One region of the Pseudomonas sp. HD6422 genome, then DNA from elsewhere that is predicted to be linked to it. Evidence: predicted binding sites of a transcription regulator. Region 1 holds the regulator's gene; each other region holds the start of a gene.
The links. The regulator sigma-54, encoded in region 1, starts transcription at its own class of promoters, with help from an activator protein. The targets are predictions, from matches to a motif close to ANTGGCATNNANNTTGCTNT.

Region 1 (5,087 bases):
GCGCAGCCAAGCCCGACAAGATGAAAGGCTGGGCGGTGACCATCCAGTACCAGGCCCAGAAAGACATCGTGATCCTCACCGACCGCGCCAAGGTCGAGAACGAGGGCAACACCACCGAAGGCGAGAAAATCGTCTACAACACCAAGACCCAGGTGGCGACCGCAGGTCGCGGTGGCAACGTGACCTCTCCGCGCCAACGCATCGACATGGTCATCCAGCCGAAGAAGAAGGCCGAGTAAATGGCAACCCTCAAAGCCCAGCACCTGGCCAAGAGCTACAAGGGCCGACAGGTCGTACGCGACGTCAGCCTGTCCATCGACAGCGGCCAGATCGTCGGCCTGCTAGGCCCCAACGGCGCCGGCAAGACCACCTGCTTCTACATGATCGTCGGCCTGGTCCAGGCCGAACAGGGCCGTGTACTGATCGACAACCTCGACGTCAGCCACCAGCCCATGCACGGTCGAGCTCGCGCCGGCATCGGCTACCTGCCACAGGAGGCCTCGATCTTCCGCAAGCTGTCGGTGGCCGACAACATCATGGCCATTCTCGAGACCCGCAAGGACCTCGACCGTGACGGGCGACGCAAAGAGCTCGAAAGCCTGCTGCAGGAATTCCACATCAGCCACATCCGCGACAACCTCGGCATGAGCCTCTCCGGTGGCGAACGCCGCCGTGTCGAGATCGCCCGCGCCCTGGCCACCGCACCGAAATTCATCCTGCTCGACGAACCGTTCGCAGGGGTCGACCCGATTTCCGTCGGCGACATCAAGCAGATCATCCATCACCTCAAAGCCAAGGGTATCGGGGTACTGATCACCGACCACAACGTCCGTGAGACGCTGGATATCTGCGAGACCGCCTACATCGTCAATGATGGCCAGCTGATCGCCGAAGGCGACGCCGAAACCATCCTGGCCAATGAATTGGTGAAAGAGGTATACCTGGGCCACGAGTTCCGACTCTGACCCGGGCTTGCCTGGGCACTGGTAAACGGGGCTCAAGCTGGCCTAAGTTGTTACAGTGCTCTAGGCAAACGCTACAAATTAAGGCATAAAACTTGCTTGAATTCGGCGCCTCGGCGCCCTGTAGTGGATGGCGCATGCGCGCCGGCGAACAAGGTATTTAGCCCCAGCCATGAAACCATCGCTCGTCCTAAAAATGGGCCAGCAACTGACGATGACCCCGCAGTTGCAACAGGCCATCCGTCTGCTCCAGCTTTCGACCCTGGATCTTCAGCAGGAAATCCAGGAAGCGCTGGAGTCGAACCCGATGCTCGAACGTCAGGAAGACGGCGAAGACTTCGACAACAGCGACCCGATGGCGGACAACGCCGAGAACAAGCCGGTTGCCGAAGCCCAGGACAACAGCTTCCAGGAAACCACGGCCAGTGCCGAGAACCTGGAAGAAGGTGAGTGGAACGAGCGCATCCCCAACGAACTTCCGGTCGACACGGCCTGGGAAGACATCTACCAGACCAGCGCCAGCAGCCTGCCCAGCAACGATGACGACGAGTGGGACTTCACCACTCGCACCTCCGCTGGCGAGAGCCTGCAGAGCCACCTGCTGTGGCAGTTGAACCTGGCGCCGATGTCCGACACCGATCGCCTGATCGCCGTCACCCTCATCGACAGCATCAACGGCCAGGGCTACCTGGAAGACACCCTCGAGGAAATCTGCCAGGGCTTCGACCCCGAACTGGACATCGAACTCGACGAAGTCGAGGCCGTGCTCCACCGCATCCAGCAATTCGAGCCGGCCGGCGTCGGAGCCCGCAACCTGGGCGAATGCCTGCTGCTGCAACTGCGTCAATTACCGAAGAACACGCCATGGATGGCCGAGGCCCAGCGCCTGGTCAGCGACTTCATCGACCTGCTCGGCAGCCGCGACTACAGCCAGTTGATGCGCCGCATGAAGCTCAAGGAAGATGAACTGCGCCAGGTGATCGAGCTGGTGCAGAGCCTCAATCCCCGCCCGGGCTCGCAGATCGAGTCCAGCGAGCCGGAGTACGTGGTGCCGGACGTGATCGTGCGCAAGGACAGCGACCGCTGGCTGGTCGGACTGAACCAGGAAGCCATCCCCCGCCTGCGGGTCAACCCGCAGTATGCAGGCTTCGTACGGCGCGCCGACACCAGCGCCGACAACACCTTCATGCGCAATCAGCTGCAAGAGGCGCGCTGGTTCATCAAGAGCCTGCAGAGCCGCAACGAAACGCTGATGAAGGTCGCGACGCAGATCGTCGAGCACCAGCGCGGCTTCCTCGACCACGGCGACGAGGCGATGAAGCCCCTGGTGCTGCACGACATCGCCGAGGCAGTGGGCATGCATGAATCGACCATTTCCCGGGTGACCACGCAGAAATACATGCACACGCCCCGTGGCATCTACGAACTGAAATACTTTTTCTCCAGCCACGTCAGCACCGCCGAAGGCGGCGAATGCTCGTCCACGGCGATTCGCGCAATCATCAAGAAACTGGTGGCTGCGGAAAATCAGAAAAAGCCATTGAGTGACAGCAAGATCGCTGGTTTACTGGAGGCACAAGGCATCCAGGTAGCCCGTCGCACCGTCGCCAAGTACCGCGAGTCCCTCGGCATCGCACCGTCGAGTGAGCGCAAGCGACTGATGTAGCCCCTGGGTATGCCAACGCGTTTTCGGGGCAGGTGCAATACCTGCCTCCTTATGCACGGGCAATAAAGGAGAAGCTGTATGCAAGTCAATATCAGTGGACAGCATGTAGAAGTCACCCAGCCGCTGCGCGATTACGTGCTTGAAAAGCTCGCCCGCGTGGAGAGTCACTTCGACAAGATCACCAACGTGCAGGTCATCATGAAGGTCGAGAAGCTGCAGCAGAAGGTCGAAGCGACCTTGCAGATTCCCGGCGGCGAAGTGGTTGCCAACGCAGAACACGAAGACATGTATGCAGCGATCGACGCCTTGGCCGACAAGCTCGACCGCCAACTGAAAAAACACAAGGAAAAACAGCAAAGCCTGCTGCAAGGTGCAGCAGCTCGCTGATACCCCTCATCCATGATCCGACTTGAAACCATCCTGACCCCCGGCCGTTCCCTCGTGAACGTGCCGGGTGGCAGTAAGAAGCGCGCCCTGGAAAAGGTCGCCAACCTGATTGCCGAACAAGTACCCGAGCTGGAGATGCAAGACGTCTTCGAAAAGCTCATCGCTCGTGAAAAGCTCGGCTCCACCGGGTTCGGCAATGGCATCGCCATTCCCCATTGCCGGATCGAAGGATGCACTGCCCCCGTCAGCGCTCTGCTGCACCTGGACGCCCCGATCGACTATGACGCCATCGATGGCGCACCGGTCGACCTGTTGTTCGTGCTGTTGGTGCCGGAAGCTGCAACCGATGCCCACCTCGAATTGCTGCGCCAGATCGCCAGCATGCTCGATCGCAAGGAGGTTCGCGATCGCCTGCGTGGCGCCAACAGCAGCGAAGCCTTGTACCAGGTTGTCCTGGACGTACAGAACGAGTCCTGAACATGCGCCTGATCATCGTCAGCGGACGGTCTGGCTCTGGCAAGAGCACCGCCCTCGATGTCCTGGAAGACAACGGTTACTACTGCATCGACAATTTGCCCGCCGGCCTGCTCCCGCAGTTGGCGGAAAATGCCCTGATCAACACCGAGCTTCTGCAACCCAAGGTGGCGGTGTCAATCGATGCACGGAACCTGCCCAGTCATCTGTCGCGCTTCCCAGAGCTGCTCGAAGAAGCCCGTGCCCGTCATATTCAATGCGACGTGCTGTTTCTCGACGCTGACGAAGACACGCTGCTCAAACGCTTTTCCGAGACTCGCCGGCGCCATCCGCTGACCAACGCCAACCGCTCGCTGGCCGAGGCCATCCGCGTCGAAAGCGAGTTGCTGGGACCGATTTCCGACCTGGCCGATCTGAAGATCGACACCACCAGCCTCAACCTGTACCAGTTGCGCGACTCGATCAAGCTACGCCTGCTCAATCAACCCGAACCCGGTACCGCGTTCCTGGTTGAGTCGTTCGGTTTCAAGCGCGGCATGCCGGTCGATGCCGATCTGGTGTTCGACGTACGCTGCCTGCCTAACCCCTATTGGAAACCGGAACTGCGCGAGCATTCCGGGCTCGAGCAGCCGGTGATCGACTATCTGGCAGCCCAGCCGGATGTCGAAGAGATGTTCAACGATATCGCCGCCTATCTGCTGAAATGGCTGCCACGCTTCGCCGCCAGCAACCGTGCCTATGTCACCATTGCCATAGGCTGCACGGGGGGGCATCACCGCTCGGTATACATCACCGAACGCCTCGGCCAATTGCTGCAGCAATCCCTGAAAAACGTTCAGGTCCGCCACCGCGACCTCTAGCCCACAGGACCCACCGTACAATGCCCGCCCGCGAAATCACCATCATCAACAAACTTGGCCTGCACGCCCGCGCGGCCGCCAAGTTCGTCGGCGTGGCCGGGCGCTACCCCTGCCAGGTCCGGGTCGGTCGCGCACCGGACAAACTGGTGGACGGCAAGAGCATCATGGCCGTGATGATGCTGGCCGCTGGCAAAGGCACCCAGGTGCACCTGCATACCGAAGGCGAGCAGGACGGCGAAGCCATGGACGCGCTCGTGGCATTGATCGAGAACTTCTTCGACGAAGGCGAGTAACTGGCTTGGCGTGGGTGTCCCGGAGTTGCCGAGGTTGCGCGCAGCATGCGCGGCTCCAGATCCAGCCAGGCAATGCCACGAGCCACCAGCAACGCAGTCCCCACTAGCAACAGCAAAATACCTACCGCCATCCGGAACAGGCGCACGCTGCTGACAGACATCACCTTTGAGTGCATGCCAGTCGGCTCACTTCAAGGCTTCGAGATAGCGGCGTTCCACCTCCGCCCAGTCGATGACGTTGTAGAACGCACCGATGTATTCCGGGCGACGGTTCTGGTACTTGAGGTAATACGCGTGCTCCCAGACATCCAGGCCAAGGATCGGTGTATTGCCGTGCATCAATGGGCTGTCCTGGTTGCCGCTGCTCTCTACCACCAGCGCACGCTGCGGGGTGACGGTCAGCCATGCCCAGCCACTGCCAAAGCGCGACAGCGCGGCCTTGGTG
Region 2 (5,087 bases), on a different contig from region 1:
CGGCCAACGCCGATAACACCGAGGAAGCTGTTGTAGTCCAGTGCGGAGATCTGCATCTGGAACGGACCGTCACGGTCAACGCTCGGTGCCGGTACGTTGTCGACGATCGACTGGTACAGCGCGGTCATGTCTTCGCCCATGTCAGTGTGGTCCAGACCGGCGATGCCGTTCAGGGCCGAGGCGTAGACGACTTTGAAGTCCAGCTGTTCATCGGTGGCGCCGAGGTTGTCGAACAGATCGAAGATCTGGTCCAGAACCCAGTCAGGACGCGCGCCCGGGCGGTCGACCTTGTTGATCACGACGATCGGCTTGAGGCCGGCTTCGAAGGCCTTCTTGGTCACGAAGCGGGTTTGCGGCATCGGGCCGTCTTGAGCGTCGACCAGCAGCAGCACGGAGTCGACCATCGACATTACACGCTCGACCTCGCCACCGAAGTCGGCGTGGCCGGGGGTGTCGACGATGTTGATGTGGTAGCCGTTCCAGTTGATGGCGGTGTTCTTCGCCAGAATGGTAATGCCGCGCTCTTTTTCCTGGTCGTTGGAGTCCATCACGCGCTCGTCGTTGAGCTCGTTACGCTCCAGGGTGCCGGACTGGCGCAGGAGTTTGTCGACCAGGGTGGTTTTACCATGGTCAACGTGGGCGATGATGGCGATGTTACGCAGATTTTCGATCACAACTGTATCTCGATCAGAGGATTCGGTTGCCACCTAGTCTAGGCGGCCAATATGTACTGTTTAAGGCTCAGCGGGCCCGGCGGTCGGGAGGGCGATGGCGAATACTGCCGCCATACAACCCCGGCGTCTTATGTCGGACGATAAACACGCACATTGGCATGTCCCTCACTGAGCAGGTGGTGTGCGTGCAAACGGCTCATCACACCCTTGTCGCAATACAGCAGGTACTGGCGATTGGCATCCAGGTGCTTGAACTTGCTGTTGATCGCGTAGAACGGCATGGCCTGGACTTCGATGCCCTCGAGCACCAGGGGTTCGTCCTCCTGGGCATCGGGATGGCGGATGTCGATGACGATCTGGCCGGGCAGGGCCTCCCCCACTTCCTCGATCTCGATGTCCTTGCCCAGTTCGTCGATCACATGGTCGATGGAGATCAGCTTGGCGCGCTCCAGGGCGCGCTCCAGCACCTGCATGTCGAACTGCTTCTCTTCGTGCTCCATGCGGTGGCGCTTGGCGTGGGTGGTCGGATTCACCGAGATCACCCCACAGTATTCGGGCATATGCTTGGCGAAATCGGCGGTGCCGATCGCGTAGGCCTGGTCGATGATGTCCTGCTTGTGGCTGGCCAGCAGCGGGCGCAGGACCAGCTTGTCGGTAGCTGAATCGATGATCGACAGGTTCGGCAGGGTCTGGCTGGACACCTGGGAAATCGCCTCGCCGGTGACCAGCGCGTCGATCTCCAGGCGGTCGGCCATGCGTGCAGCGGCGCGCAGCATCATGCGCTTGAGGGTCACGCCCATGTAGCTGTTGTCGACCTTGCCCAGGATCTCGCCGACCACTTCCTCGAACGGCACGCTGATGAACAGCACGCGCTGGCTGCTGCCGAACTTCTTCCACAGGTAGTGGGCCACTTCCATCACGCCCAACTCGTGGGCACGGCCACCGAGGTTGAAGAAGCAGAAGTGGGTCATGAGGCCACGGCGCATCATCTGGTAGGCCGCCACGGTGGAGTCGAAGCCACCGGACATCAATACCAGGGTCTGCTCCAGGGCGCCCAGCGGGTAGCCACCGATGCCCTGGTGCTGGTTGTGGATCACGTACAGGCGCTGGTCGCGAATCTCGATACGCACCATGACTTCCGGCGCTTTCAGGTCGATGCCGGCGGCACCGCACTGCTGGCGCAACTGGCTGCCGACATAGCGGTCGACGTCCATCGAGGTGAAGTCGTGGTGACCGCCACGCTTGCAGCGCACGGCGAAGCGCTTGCCGGCCAGCAGGTGACCGAAGTGCTGCTTGCACTTGGCGACGATGTCGTCGAAGTCGCCCAGCGGGTATTCCTCGACCTGCAGGAAGTGGGTGATACCTGGGGTGCAGGTGAGCCGCTCGATCATCTCGCGCTGGACCTTCTCGTCCTCGACGCGGGTGACCACTTCGAGGTTGTCCCAGACACCATCGACCGCGAGCTCGGGATCGAGATCCTTGAGCACGACGCGGATGTTCTTGCCGAGCTGACGGATGAAGCGCTTGCGCACCGGCCGGCTCTTGATGGTGATTTCTGGGAAGACTTTGACGATAAGTTTCATTGGGTTAACAGCGCGCGCAGGGCCTGCCGAAAATGAGGGGCGCGAATTATAGCGGAAATTGCTCAGGTTTTGACCAACTTTTGGTCAGGGCGTTTGAGACGGGGGCCAAGGGCGGGTTTGTCGTGGCCGGTGAGATCGAGCGCCGCCCGCGCGGCGCTCGATCTCGGGCGCACCACAAAAACCACGACTCGCACACATTTGGTGCGCACCCACCAATAAACGCATTCAAAAGGTGCACTTTTTCACGCCGGACCCTGCCCAAATGCCCGCAAACGCCCCCTTTTATCCCGCCCTCGCCATTTTCGGGCACTGGCATGCAATTTGCTCCCTTGTGAGGCAGGTAAGCTTGGCCGACTATCCGCGCCCGGCAACACCCTTTTTCCAGGGCAGCGGCTCACCGCGCTCTCGTTCATCCGGAGGACAACATGTCGAAGTCGGTTCAACTCATCAAAGATCATGACGTCAAGTGGATTGATCTGCGTTTCACGGACACCAAAGGCAAGCAGCACCACGTCACCATGCCGGCTCGCGACGCGCTGGAAGACGACTTCTTCGAAGCAGGCAAGATGTTCGACGGCTCGTCGATCGAAGGCTGGAAAGGCATCGAAGCCTCCGACATGATCCTGCTGCCGGATGATTCCTCCGCCGTGCTGGACCCGTTCACCGAAGAGCCGACCCTGATCCTGGTCTGCGACGTGATCGAGCCGTCCACCATGCAAGGCTACGACCGCGACCCACGCGCCATCGCCAAGCGTGCCGAAGAGTTCCTGAAGTCCACCGGTATCGGTGACACCGTCTTCGTAGGCCCGGAGCCAGAGTTCTTCATCTTCGACCAGGTCAAGTTCAAGTCGGACATCTCCGGCTCGATGTTCAAGATCTACTCCGAGCAAGGCTCCTGGATGACCGACCAGGACGTCGAAGGCGGCAACAAGGGCCACCGCCCTGCCGTCAAAGGCGGCTACTTCCCGGTTCCGCCGTGCGACCACGACCACGAAATCCGTACCGCCATGTGCAACGCCATGGAAGAGATGGGCCTGGTCGTCGAAGTTCACCACCACGAAGTGGCGACTGCCGGCCAGAACGAGATCGGCGTGAAGTTCAACACCCTGGTCACCAAGGCTGACGAAGTCCAGACCCTGAAGTACTGCGTGCACAACGTAGCCGATGCCTACGGCAAGACCGCTACCTTCATGCCGAAGCCACTGTACGGCGACAACGGCTCGGGCATGCACGTCCACATGTCGATCTCCAAAGACGGCAAGAACACCTTCTCGGGTGAAGGCTATGCCGGCCTGTCCGATACCGCCCTGTACTTCATCGGCGGCATCATCAAGCACGGTAAGGCCCTGAACGGCTTCACCAACCCGGCCACCAACTCCTACAAGCGTCTGGTACCTGGCTTCGAAGCTCCGGTCATGCTGGCCTACTCGGCCCGTAACCGTTCGGCCTCGATCCGTATCCCTTACGTTTCCAGCCCGAAAGCCCGCCGCATCGAAGCGCGCTTCCCGGACCCGGCTGCCAACCCGTACCTGTGCTTCGCCGCACTGCTGATGGCCGGCCTGGACGGTATCCAGAACAAGATCCACCCAGGCGATGCCGCCGACAAGAACCTGTACGACCTGCCGCCTGAAGAGGCCAAGGAAATCCCACAGGTTTGCGGTAGCCTGAAAGAAGCCCTGGAAGAGCTGGACAAGGGCCGTGCCTTCCTGACCAAGGGCGGCGTGTTCTCCGACGACTTCATCGATGCCTACATCGAGCTGAAGTCGGAAGAAGAAATCAAGGTCCGCACCTTCGTTCACCCGCTGGAATACGACCTGTACTACAGCGTGTAAGTGAAATAGATCGGGCTTAACCGCTCGCTCAAGGAAAAGGCCTCCCTCGGGAGGCCTTTTTCGTTCAGCAAAGTCAGCTCCAGCCGGCATTCGGTGACAGACAAACCACGCAGGGTAAGCGCTCATCTTCAAGGAGCCCCCTGCATCATGCGTCCCCCCCTCCTCGCCGTCCTTGCCATCACCACTCTCCTGGCCGGTTGCGGCAAAGCACCTGACAAATCCGACCAGGTAAATGCCGAGCTTCTGCTAAGCACCACCGCCAGCTGGGATGGCACGCCCTATCAGCACTACCCCGAAGGCAAGCCCATGCTGTCCCTGATGAAAGTGAGCGTACCGGCCAACACCAGCCTGGACTGGCACTGCCACCCGTCCTTCAGCCTCGGCTACCTGCTGGCCGGAAAATTCGAGGTCGAAACCACAACAGGTAAACGGATAACGCTATCAGCCGGCGACAGCCTGGCTGAGGTCGTCGACGAGGTCCACCGGGGGCATACAGCGGCTGAACCCGCCACGATCATCATGTTCCACGCGGGCATCGAACACCTCCCGCTCTCCGTTCCCCAGGCCCACTGCGAGCGAGCGACGATGCCCGGCGACGTGCCGATGGACATCGGTGCGGGCCACCAGCCAACCAGGCCATAACGGTCGACCCGCCTATGCTCTATATTGGTGCACATAAAAGGCCGATGCCTTCCAGTGCACCCCAAAAAGGGTCATAAGGATCGTCGCTTCAGAAAATTCTGATCCGTATTTGCGCAGTTGCAGGCCTTTATCGGCAATTTCCGCTTCTTTTCGGAGCCTTGGTTTGTTTCTTGCATTTTCCAGGTATCAGCGGATCCACTGCGCGCCCGGCCCTGCCCCATGCATTGCCAGGCGGGCGCCAAAAGAGGTCAACGACGCCTTATGACCATCAGCGATGCACAGCACCGTCTGCTCCTGGACAACCTGACCACCGCCACGCTACTGCTCAATGGCGAACTGCGCCTTGAGTACATGAA
Region 3 (5,087 bases), on a different contig from region 1:
GGTCAGCGTCAGGTTACCCAGGCTGTCGACCGTGAAATCGGTGCTGTCGGAGGCGGTCAAGACACCCGAAGAGTTGAAGGTCAGGTCGGCGGTGTACGGCGTAGTGGAGGCTGGGTTGGCCGGATTCACACCATCGACGGTGACGTACATGGTCCAGGTATTCTGGTCGGTCTTGACGAAGTACTGGCTCAGGCTATGGGCGTTGCCCTGGCTGTCGTAGATGTCGGTGCTGAAGGTGTAGTTGTAGGTATCGGTGTCGGTGGCGTCGAACGGCGTCTCGGTCGGCACTGTGGCCGACGAGTTGAGGTTCAGGGTTTCGCTCAGGCTGGTGCTGGCCTTGGGCGCGACGGCGGCGGTGCTGACCTTGAGATCGGTGAGAATGCCTTCGACGACCTTGCCATCGGCGTTGACACCATAACCCTGCAGTCGGTTGCCGCTGGCATCGACGATATTGCCATCCTTGTCGGTACCAAAGGCACCGGCGCGGGTGTAGGTGGTCGAGCCATTGTTGCTGGTGATGAACATGCCGTTGCCGTTGATGGCAAGGTCCAGGCTCGCACCGGTAGTGCTGACGTTGCCCTGGGTGAACTGCTGGGAGATCGCCTGGGTGGCCACGCCGCTGCCCACGGTGTAACGGCCGCCACCGAGGAACAGGGAGTTGGCGTACAGGTCACCGAACTCGGCGCGGGCCGATTTGAAACCGGTGGTGCCGACGTTGGCGATGTTGTTGCCGGTGGCATCCAGGCTGGTGCTGGCTGCATTGAGGCCGCTGAGGCCGATATTGAACGACATTGCTTGACTCCTGTGCCGATGCCCGGCTTACGATCCGATGGTTTTGACGTCCGAAAGCGCGATGCTCTCGCCATTCGCCAGGTTGAGCGTGTACGAACCTGCGGTGCTGCCAACGGTGACGCTGTTGACCACCGACGGCAGATAGGTAGTCTGCGCGACCTCCTCACCCTCCACGGTGGCCGTGGCCTTGATGGTGTAGGTCCCGGCTTCAACCGCCAGGCCATCGTTGTCGGTGCCATCCCAGGTGAAGTTGGCCGTCCCGGCACTCTGGGCGCCCAGGTCGATGTTCTTGACGATGTTGCCGTCGGCGTCGTAGACGTTGACGGTCAGGTCGGTCGTGGAACTGGCGACATCCACCTGGCCGCTGAAGCCGACACCCGCCGCGACGGTGGCACTATCGCCTTCAGCGATGACAGTACGCCCCACCAGCGACGAGGCCTGCAGAGCCTGGGTCGAGGTGTAGTTGCCGAGCAACGTGTCGACGGTGTCATTGAGGGTCTGCATCGACTCAAGGCTACTGAATTGCGCCAGCTGGGCGACGAACTCGGAGTTGTCCTGCGGGTCGAGGGGGTTCTGGTTCTGCAACTGGGTTACCAGCAACTGCAGGAAAGTATCCTTACCCAGGGTGTCGGTACCACTGGTCTTGGCGTTATCGCTGGCCAGGGCATATTGCGAGTAGATCGCAGAAGCGCTGGTAGCGTCATTCGTGGTGGTCATCGGCTATCCCTCTCACTGACCCAACGTCAGCACTTTCTGCATCATGGTCTTGGCGGTGTTCATGATGTCGGCGTTGGTCTGGAATGCACGACTGGCGGAGATCATGTCGGCCATCTCCTCGACCACGTTGACGTTCGGGTAGTACACGTAACCGTCCTTGTTGGCGGCAGGATTGCTCGGCTCGTAGCGCGCCTCGAGGTTGCTCTGGTCCTCGATGATGCCCTTGACTTGGACGCCCTGCCCGGCCTCGCCCTGATCCTCGAACAACGACTGGCTGCTGCCGGCCATGGCGTTCTGGAAGGTCGTGGCGAATACCGGATGGCGTGCGCGGTAAGTCTGGTCGATGCTCGACGAGACGGTCTCGGCGTTGGCGATGTTGGAGGCAACGGTGTTGAGGCGGGTGTTCTGCGCACTCATGCCGCTACCGGCAATGTTGAAGACACTGGCAAGGGACATGGTCACTCTCCACGCAGGGCCGAAACCAGCCCTTTGAATTTACTGTTGAGCAAGGTGAAGCTGGCCTGGAAACCGATGGCGTTCTCGGTGTAGTTCGATTGCTCGATCTGCGCATCCACGGTGTTCTGGTCGATCGACGGCTGGGTCGGCGTGCGGTACTGCAGGGTATCGTCGGCCATGGCTAGCCCTTCGGCCTCGATGTGCTTGCTGTTGGTCCGATCGAGGGCGAAACGGCCACCCTGCTGCTGCTTTTCGCTTTCGGCGGCGAGCACCGCCGAAAAGTCCATGTCACGCGCCTTGTAGTTGGGCGTGTCGGCGTTGGCAATGTTGTTGGCCAGCACTTCGGCACGTTGGGCGCGGAAGCTCAGCGCCTTCTCGTGAATGCCTAGTGCCTTGTCGAAACTGATGCTCATGTCGGGGAAACCTTCAAAGGTTGACCAGAGTGTCGTTGAGCAAGCTTTAGCAAGGCTTGTGCCAAACAGCTGGAAGCCTTTGAATGCAAGGCCTCAGGGAATTCATGGGACGCGCCGCTGCCAGAAAAGCGGCAAAGTGCTTCCGCCAGAGGAAGCGAAAGCGGCAATTGCCGGGCGGCAAAAGCGGCAAAACAAAAAATTGACGTCAGAGGGATGAGGGGGCTGCAGCGTGTTTGACGGGAGGGATGTTGCGGCATTGAGATCGAGCGCCGCCCGCGCGGCGCATCGATATCCGCCCCCCTAAAAATCCCAAGCCGAACTACGGCGCTCGAACACCGGCTCACTTAGCCTGGTAAATGATCCCCGGGCTGCACTGCACCATCTGGTAATGATCGGGCAACCCGTTCAGCGCCTCCGAAGCCCCGAGGAACAGGTATCCACCTGGCTTCAAGGTGCTGTGGATGCGCATCAGGATGTCCTTCTTCACCTGAGCCGAGAAGTAGATCAACACATTGCGACAGAACACGATGTCGAACTTACCCAGGCTCGCATAGCTATCGAGCAGGTTGAACGAACGAAACTCGACGCGACTGCGAATTGCCGGTTTGACCGCCCAGCGCCCCGGACCCTTGGCGTCGAAGTAACGCTGCAGGCGCTCCTGGGACAGGCCACGGGCAATGGCCAGGCTGTCGTACTCGCCGGTCTTGCAGTTGTTGAGCATGGATCCTGAAAGATCGGTGGCGACGATCTGCGCCCCCATTTTCAACTGCCCCAGGTTGCTGCGCTCGAATTCGTCGATGGCCATCGAGATCGAATACGGCTCCTGCCCAGACGAGCAGGCCGCCGACCACATGCGCAGGCGCTGGCCCGGGTTGTTCTTGATGAACTCGGGAATGACCTTGTTCTTGAGCACTTCGAACGGATAGGTATCGCGAAACCACAGCGTTTCATTGGTGGTCATGGCATCGACCACCAGCTCACGCAACCCGCCGCGCGGCTGCGTCTGGATGCGCTGCACCAGCTCCCCCAGGCTTTTGATGCCCTGCTGCTCCATCAGCTTGTTGAGACGGCTGGAGACCAGGTACTGCTTATTCTCGCCCAGCAGGATGCCACAGGCTTTCTCCAGGAATACCCGGAACTGTTCAAAATCCAAATTACCCGTAGACAATGCTGCCGCCTCTATTCAATCACTGGTGCCGGGGCTACCCCCGGCGGTTTCAATGGGTGGCTTTGATCCGGTCGACCACACGCTGGGCCAGGTCGTCCGGTTTGAACTTGGCCAGGAAATCATCGGCACCGACCTTCTTGACCATCGCCTGGTTGAATACCCCCGAAAGCGAAGTATGCAGGACGATGTGCAGCTTTTGCATGCGCGGATCGCTACGGATCTCAGCGGTCAATGTATAGCCGTCCATCTCCGGCATCTCGATATCCGAGATCATCATCAGGAACTCTTCTTCGGGACGCTTGCCCTCGTCCACCAGCTTGCGCAGGTAATCCAGCGCCTGGCGACCATCGTTCAGCGCCACCACCTCCACCCCCACTGTCTGCAGGCAGCGGGTGACCTGCTTGCGTGCCACCGACGAATCGTCGACGGTCAGCACCCGCAGCAGCACGGCCTTGTCCTGCACCTCGGCATCCACCACCCCGGCGGACACCGACTCGGACGACGGCGACACCTCGGCGAGCACTTTTTCCACGTCGATGATCTCGACCATGCGGTTGTCCACCCGGGTCACGGCCGTCAGATAGTGGTCACGGCCAGTCCCCTTGGGTGGCGGGTGAATCTCCTCCCAGTTCATGTTGACGATGCGCTCGACCGAATGCACCAGGAAGCCCTGGGTCTTGGTGTTGTACTCGGTGATGATCACGAAGCTGTTGCGGGTTTCTTCCTGCAATCCCGGCAACCCAGTCGCCATCGACAGATCCAGGATCGGTATGGTCGCCCCGCGAATGTTGGCCACCCCGCGCACCACCCGGTGGGATTTGGGCATCACGGTCAGCTCGGGGCACTGCAGCACCTCCCTGACCTTGAATACGTTGATGCCGTAGAGCTGCTCGCCGTTGAGGCGAAATAGCAACAGCTCCAGGCGATTCTGCCCCACCAGTTGCGTGCGCTGGTTGACCGAATCCATAACACCAGCCATGCCAGACTCCTCTGTTGAATCAGCCCGTTTTTTTAAAGCCATCTACTACCGAGTCGGCACGGGCTTTGCTTTTTTGAGCGTCATGTACACGAAAACGACATTTTCCCGACGATTGACGCGCGTGCTGTGCAGCTCGCTGGCCACCCTTTGTCTGCTGGCCTGCGCCGGCCGCACGCTGGCGAGCGCGTTCACCTTGCCTGAACAGCTTATCGGTGTCACCCAGGGGTTTCTTGAATTCACCGTCGAAGATTATCTGGCCACTACCCAGACCGAGGGGCGCTACGAGATCGAGGTCAACCCGCTGGATCCGCGCTTGCGCATGCCGGCGTGCAGTCGGCAGCTCGATGCCTCGCTGGAAAGCAGCGGAACGCCGATTGGCCGGGTGACGGTACGGGTACGCTGCGACAGCAGCGCGCCCTGGACGGTATTCGTTCCCGCCACCGTACGGCTGTTTCGCGACGTGGTGGTGGTGACCCGGCCGCTGAAGCGGGAAAACGTCGTCGGCGAAGGCGACGTCGCCCTGCGCGAGCGTGACGTCGGCACCCTGACCCAAGGGTACCTG
Region 4 (5,087 bases), on a different contig from region 1:
GTCATCGCCCAGGACGCCTTTCTCGACACCGAGACCAACCGCTACGCCGATATCCTGCTGCCCGGCGCGCTTTGGGCCGAAGGCGAGGGGGTGATGATCAACAGCGAACGCAACCTGACCCTGATGCCGCGTGCCGTCATGCCCCCAGGGCAGAGCCTGCCCGACTGGCAAATCATCGCCCGCGTCGCCTGCGCCATGGGCTATGCCCACGCCTTCGACTACCCCGATGCCGAGGCCGTCTTCGACGAAATCCGGCGTTTCTGGAACCCCGCCAGCGGCTACGACCTGCGCGGTATCGACTATGCCGAGCTGCGCCAGAACCCGCGGCAATGGCCGTGCGCCCCAGGCCGTACCGACCGGCGCAACCCGCTACGCTATCTCAACGACGGCGCCAGCCAGCACCTGCTACTCGATACCCAGGGCAACAGGCCGGCGCTGGCCTTTCCGACAGTCAGCGGCAAGGCGCGATTCTTTGCCCGGCCCTGGCTGCCTGCTCCCGAACTGCCAGATGACGACTATCCACTGGTACTCAATACCGGCCGCGTCCAGCACCAATGGCACACCCTGACCAAGACCGGCAAGGTGCCGGCGCTGAACAAGCTCGAGCCCGGCCCTTTCGTCGAGATTCACCCCGAGGACGCCGAGCGTCTGGGGCTGCGCGACCAGGACCAGGTAGCCGTCCGTTCTCGTCGCGGCCAAACCGTGTTGCCGGCACGGATCAGCACCCGTGTGATGCCGGGCAACTGTTTCGTGCCGTTTCATTGGAACGATGTGTTCGGTGAGCGACTGGCAATCAACGCCGTGACCTGCGACGCGGTCGACCCGCAGTCCCTGCAGCCGGCCTTCAAACACTGCGCCGTGGCCCTGGAGCGGGTCGCCGGCGAGCGCATCGATGCCCTTGAGCTGAGCGCCACACCTCATCTGCCGGAGCCTGCCCGCATGCCGACCGCTACCTTGTCCCGCCTGCTTGGCCTGGACGCACTGCCTGCCCCTGTGCTGACCGAGGACGAGCGCCACTACCTGCAAGGCTTTTTGCTCGGGTTGGATCAGGCCGGTGCCGAAGGTGTGCCTCGCTTGCCGGTCAATGCACCGTTGGCGGCTTCCAGGCGACTGTTCGTCGATGGTTTGCTGGCGGGACTGTTCGCACAGTCGACGGCGGCGCCCGAGACGCTGATCGGCCCAGCGCATCACCGACTGCTTTGGGCTTCGCAAACCGGCAACAGCGAGGCTTTGGCCGAGCGTTGCGCCGAGCGGCTGCGCAGCGCCGGTCTCGCCGTACAGCTCGGGTGCATGGATGGGGTCAGTCCGCGACAGTTGCAAGGCGCCGCCAGCGTGGTGCTGATCGCCAGTACCTTCGGCGATGGCGATGCGCCTGATAGCGCCGGGGCTTTTTGGCAGGCGTTGCAAGGCGAGGAAGGTGCCCATTGCGCCGACCTGCCTTACGCCGTGCTGGCCCTGGGCGATTCCAGCTACGACCAGTTCTGCGCTTTTGGCCGCAAGCTCGACCAGCGTCTGGCTGAGTTGGGCGGGCGTCGTTTGTTGCCACGTGTCGACTGTGAACCTGACTACGACGAGGCGTTCACCACTTGGCTGGAAGCCCTGCTGCCAGCCTTGGACAACGGTGCCGCGGTTGCCCCAGGCTCGAGACCGGCGCCGACTGCGCCCTATGGCAAGCAACGGCCGTACCTCGCACGCCTGCTGGAAAACCGCGTACTCAATGGCCCAGGCGCGAGCAAGGAGACCCGCCAGCTGGTGTTCGACCTGGCCGGTAGCGGCTTCACCTACCAGGCCGGCGATGCTCTGGGGGTATGGCCACGTAACTGTCCGGCGCTGGTCGAGGAGTTGCTCGGCCTGATGCGCTTGGACGGTGGGACTCCGGTCGAGCTCAAGGGACAGCCGACGATGCCCCTGGCCCAGGCGCTGGAAGCCCACCTGGAAATCGCCAAGATCACCCCGCAGCAGTTGCAGGTCTTCAGCCACAACGCCGCCGATCTGCAGCGGCTGTTGCACCCTGACTGCAAGGCCGAGTTGCAGGAGTGGCTGTGGGGCAGGCAGTTGGTCGATGTCCTGCATTCCTTCCCCCAGGATCTGCCATTGACTACCTGGCTCGAATTGCTCAAGCCGTTGCAGCCGCGGCTGTACTCGATCAGCTCCAGCCCCCTGGCCCATCCCGGGCAGGTGCACCTGACCGTGTCGACCGTGCGCCATGGCCGGCGCAAGGGAGTCTGTTCGACGTTTCTGGCCGACCGCGCCGAGGCGTTGGAAGTGGCGATCTTCCCTCAGGTGTCGAAGCATTTTCGCCTGCCTGAGGACGATGATGTGGCCGTCATCATGGTAGGGCCCGGCACCGGTATCGCGCCGTTTCGCGCGTTCCTCGAAGAACGTGAGGCGCGGGGAGCCAAGGGCGGCAACTGGCTGTTCTTCGGCGAGCAATACGCCGCCACCGATTTCTATTACCAAGACCAGTTACAGGCCTGGCAGGCTGCGGGGCACCTGCGCCTGGACACGGCGTTCTCGCGGGACCAGGCCGAGAAGATCTACGTACAACAGCGCCTGCGCGAGCAAGGTGCGCAGCTGTGGCAATGGCTGCAGGCCGGAGCGTACTTCTATGTCTGTGGCGATGCCCAGCGCATGGCCAAGGACGTCGATGCAGCCTTGCGCGAGATCGTCGCCGAGCATGGCGGCATGGATCTGGCGGCGGCTGCTGCCTATGTCGAGGAGCTGGGCAGGGCCAAGCGTTATCGGCGTGATGTGTATTGAAGTGCCCCAGGATGGGGAGGGGTGCACTGTGGATGTGCATTGGTTGTGCTGGCCTCTTCGCGGGTAAACCCGCTCCTACAGGAACCTCGCACGGCCAGCCCCCTGTAGGAGCGGGTTTACCCGCGAAGAGGCCGGCACAGACATATACTTGGCACACTCCCTGCTTTAACCCAGATACAACAGAGCCCACTGGTCAACGGCGACCATTCCGGGCACCACTCCGTGATGAATACAGGCAAAGGCGCCTGGAGCTTCGGCTCCAGGCGCCTTTTTTTTGATCGAGGATCGGCTATGAAGGCAACAGCTAACGGCGGACAACGAGAGCGACTGGTCATCGTCGGCAACGGCATGGTCGGACACCACTGCGTCGAGCAACTGGTCGAACGCGGCGCCCTGGCGCGCTTCGAGGTGCGTGTCTTCGGCGAGGAGCGCCAGCGTGCCTACGACCGTGTGCACCTGTCGGAGTACTTCGCCGGTAGCTGTGCCGAAACCCTGGCCCTGTGCGAACCTGGCTTCTACGGCGCCAGCGAGGTGCACCTGCACCTGGGCGAAGCGGTACTGGAGATCGACCGCGAACGCCAGGAGGTGATCACCGCAGAGGGGCGCTATGGCTATGATCAGCTGATCCTGGCGACCGGCTCCTATCCCTTCGTGCCGCCAATCGAAGGCTCCAGTGGCCACGCCCGGCTGGTCTACCGCACCCTCGACGACCTCGACGCGATCCGCGCCGCAGCCAGCGACGCTCGCCGTGGCGTGGTGGTCGGCGGCGGCCTGCTTGGCCTGGAAGCGGCCAATGCCTTGAAGTCCCTCGGTCTGGAAGCCCATGTGGTGGAATTCGCTCCCCGGCTGATGCCGGTGCAACTCGACGGCGAGGGTGGCGCTGCACTGAAGGCCCAGATCGAAGCCCTGGGCGTAGGTGTGCACCTGTCACGTGCCACCCAGTCGATCAGCGCCGGTGAAACCTACCGCTACCGCATGAACTTCGACGGTGGCGAGCACCTGGAAACCGACCTGATCGTATTTTCCGCCGGCATCCGCCCGCAGGATGCTCTTGGCCGCGCCTGCGGCCTGGACATCGCCGCCCGTGGTGGCGTGGTCATCGACAACCACTGCCGCTCCAGCGACCCACGGATCTTCGCCATCGGTGAATGTGCCTCCTGGAACGGCAGCGTGTTCGGCCTGGTCGCTCCCGGCTACAGCATGGCGCGTAACCTTGCCGCGCTGCTGATGGGCGAGGTGGCCGGTGAATTCAGCGGCGCCGACATGTCCACCAAGCTCAAGCTGTTGGGCGTGGACGTTGGCTCCATCGGCGATGCCCACGGTGCCACGCCGGGTGCGCGCAGCTATCGCTTCATCGACGAAGCCAACAGCGCCTATCGCCGCCTGGTGGTGGATGCCAGCGGCAAGAAGGTCCTCGGTGCGGTGTTGGTCGGCGACAACAGCTACTACGACACCTTGCTGCAGTACGCCCAGAACGGTATCGCCCTGCCGGCCGACCCGGCCGCGCTGATCCTGCCGCAGGGTGGTGGGGCGCCTGCCCTGGGCGCCGATGCATTGCCTGATAGCGCGACCATCTGCTCGTGCCACAACGTCAGCAAAGGCGCGGTGTGCGCGGCCATCGACAGCGGCTGCAGCGATCTTGCCGCCGTCAAGGGCTGCACCAAGGCGGCCACCGGCTGCGGCGGTTGCGCGGCTTTGCTCAAGCAGGTCTTCGAGCACGAACTCACTGCCCGCGGCGTGACCGTGGACAAGAGCCTGTGCGAACACTTCGCCTACACCCGCCAGGAGCTCTACGGCCTGGTGCGCGTAGAGGGCATCCGCACTTTCCAAGACTTGCTCGCCCGCCACGGCAAGGGCCATGTCGGTTGCGACATCTGCAAGCCAGCGGTGGGCAACATACTGGCCTCGTGCTGGAACCAGCCGATCATGGATCCGGCATTGGTACCGCTGCAGGACACCAACGACACCTTCATGGCCAACATGCAGAAGAACGGTACCTACTCGGTGGTGCCGCGTATTCCCGGTGGCGAGATCACCCCGGACAAGCTGATCGTGATCGGCCAGGTGGCGAAGAAATACGACCTCTACACCAAGATCACCGGCGGCCAGCGCATCGACCTGTTCGGCGCCCAATTGCACGAGCTGCCGCTGATCTGGGGCGAGCTGATCGAGGCCGGGTTCGAAACCGGCCATGCCTATGGCAAATCGACCCGTACGGTGAAATCGTGCGTCGGTAGCACCTGGTGCCGTTATGGCGTGCAGGACAGCGTCGGCATGGCCCTGCGCCTGGAAGATCGCTACAAAGGCCTGCGCAGTCCACACAAGCT

Region 2: a site for sigma-54 is predicted at 2,566-2,585, ahead of glnA (glutamate--ammonia ligase). Genes of this name have one in related genera too.
Region 3: a site for sigma-54 is predicted at 2,425-2,444, ahead of flgB (flagellar basal body rod protein FlgB). Genes of this name have one in related genera too.
Region 4: a site for sigma-54 is predicted at 2,908-2,927, ahead of nirB (nitrite reductase large subunit NirB). Genes of this name have one in related genera too.

The regions. Positions count from the first base shown of each region.
Region 1 covers NZ_JAHWIW010000004.1:127,653-132,739, forward strand. The annotation lists gene lptA (lipopolysaccharide transport periplasmic protein LptA) at 1-239, shown strand, start outside; gene lptB (LPS export ABC transporter ATP-binding protein) at 240-965, shown strand; gene KY379_RS04100 (RNA polymerase factor sigma-54) at 1,135-2,628, shown strand; gene hpf (ribosome hibernation-promoting factor, HPF/YfiA family) at 2,707-3,015, shown strand; gene ptsN (PTS IIA-like nitrogen regulatory protein PtsN) at 3,028-3,492, shown strand; gene rapZ (RNase adapter RapZ) at 3,495-4,349, shown strand; gene KY379_RS04120 (HPr family phosphocarrier protein) at 4,370-4,642, shown strand; partial or broken gene KY379_RS27245 (ZIP family metal transporter) at 4,678-4,818, opposite strand; gene KY379_RS04125 (superoxide dismutase) at 4,829-5,087, opposite strand, start outside.
Region 2 covers NZ_JAHWIW010000008.1:54,587-59,673, forward strand. The annotation lists gene typA (translational GTPase TypA) at 1-674, opposite strand, end outside; gene thiI (tRNA uracil 4-sulfurtransferase ThiI) at 803-2,257, opposite strand; gene glnA (glutamate--ammonia ligase) at 2,683-4,089, shown strand; gene KY379_RS07520 (cupin domain-containing protein) at 4,237-4,731, shown strand; gene glnL (nitrogen regulation protein NR(II)) at 4,993-5,087, shown strand, end outside.
Region 3 covers NZ_JAHWIW010000032.1:52,426-57,512, forward strand. The annotation lists gene flgE (flagellar hook protein FlgE) at 1-792, opposite strand, end outside; gene KY379_RS21365 (flagellar hook assembly protein FlgD) at 820-1,509, opposite strand; gene flgC (flagellar basal body rod protein FlgC) at 1,522-1,965, opposite strand; gene flgB (flagellar basal body rod protein FlgB) at 1,968-2,378, opposite strand; gene cheR (protein-glutamate O-methyltransferase CheR) at 2,719-3,546, opposite strand; gene KY379_RS21385 (chemotaxis protein CheV) at 3,596-4,525, opposite strand; gene flgA (flagellar basal body P-ring formation chaperone FlgA) at 4,608-5,087, shown strand, end outside.
Region 4 covers NZ_JAHWIW010000039.1:23,360-28,446, forward strand. The annotation lists gene KY379_RS23100 (bifunctional nitrate reductase/sulfite reductase flavoprotein subunit alpha) at 1-2,760, shown strand, start outside; gene nirB (nitrite reductase large subunit NirB) at 3,052-5,087, shown strand, end outside.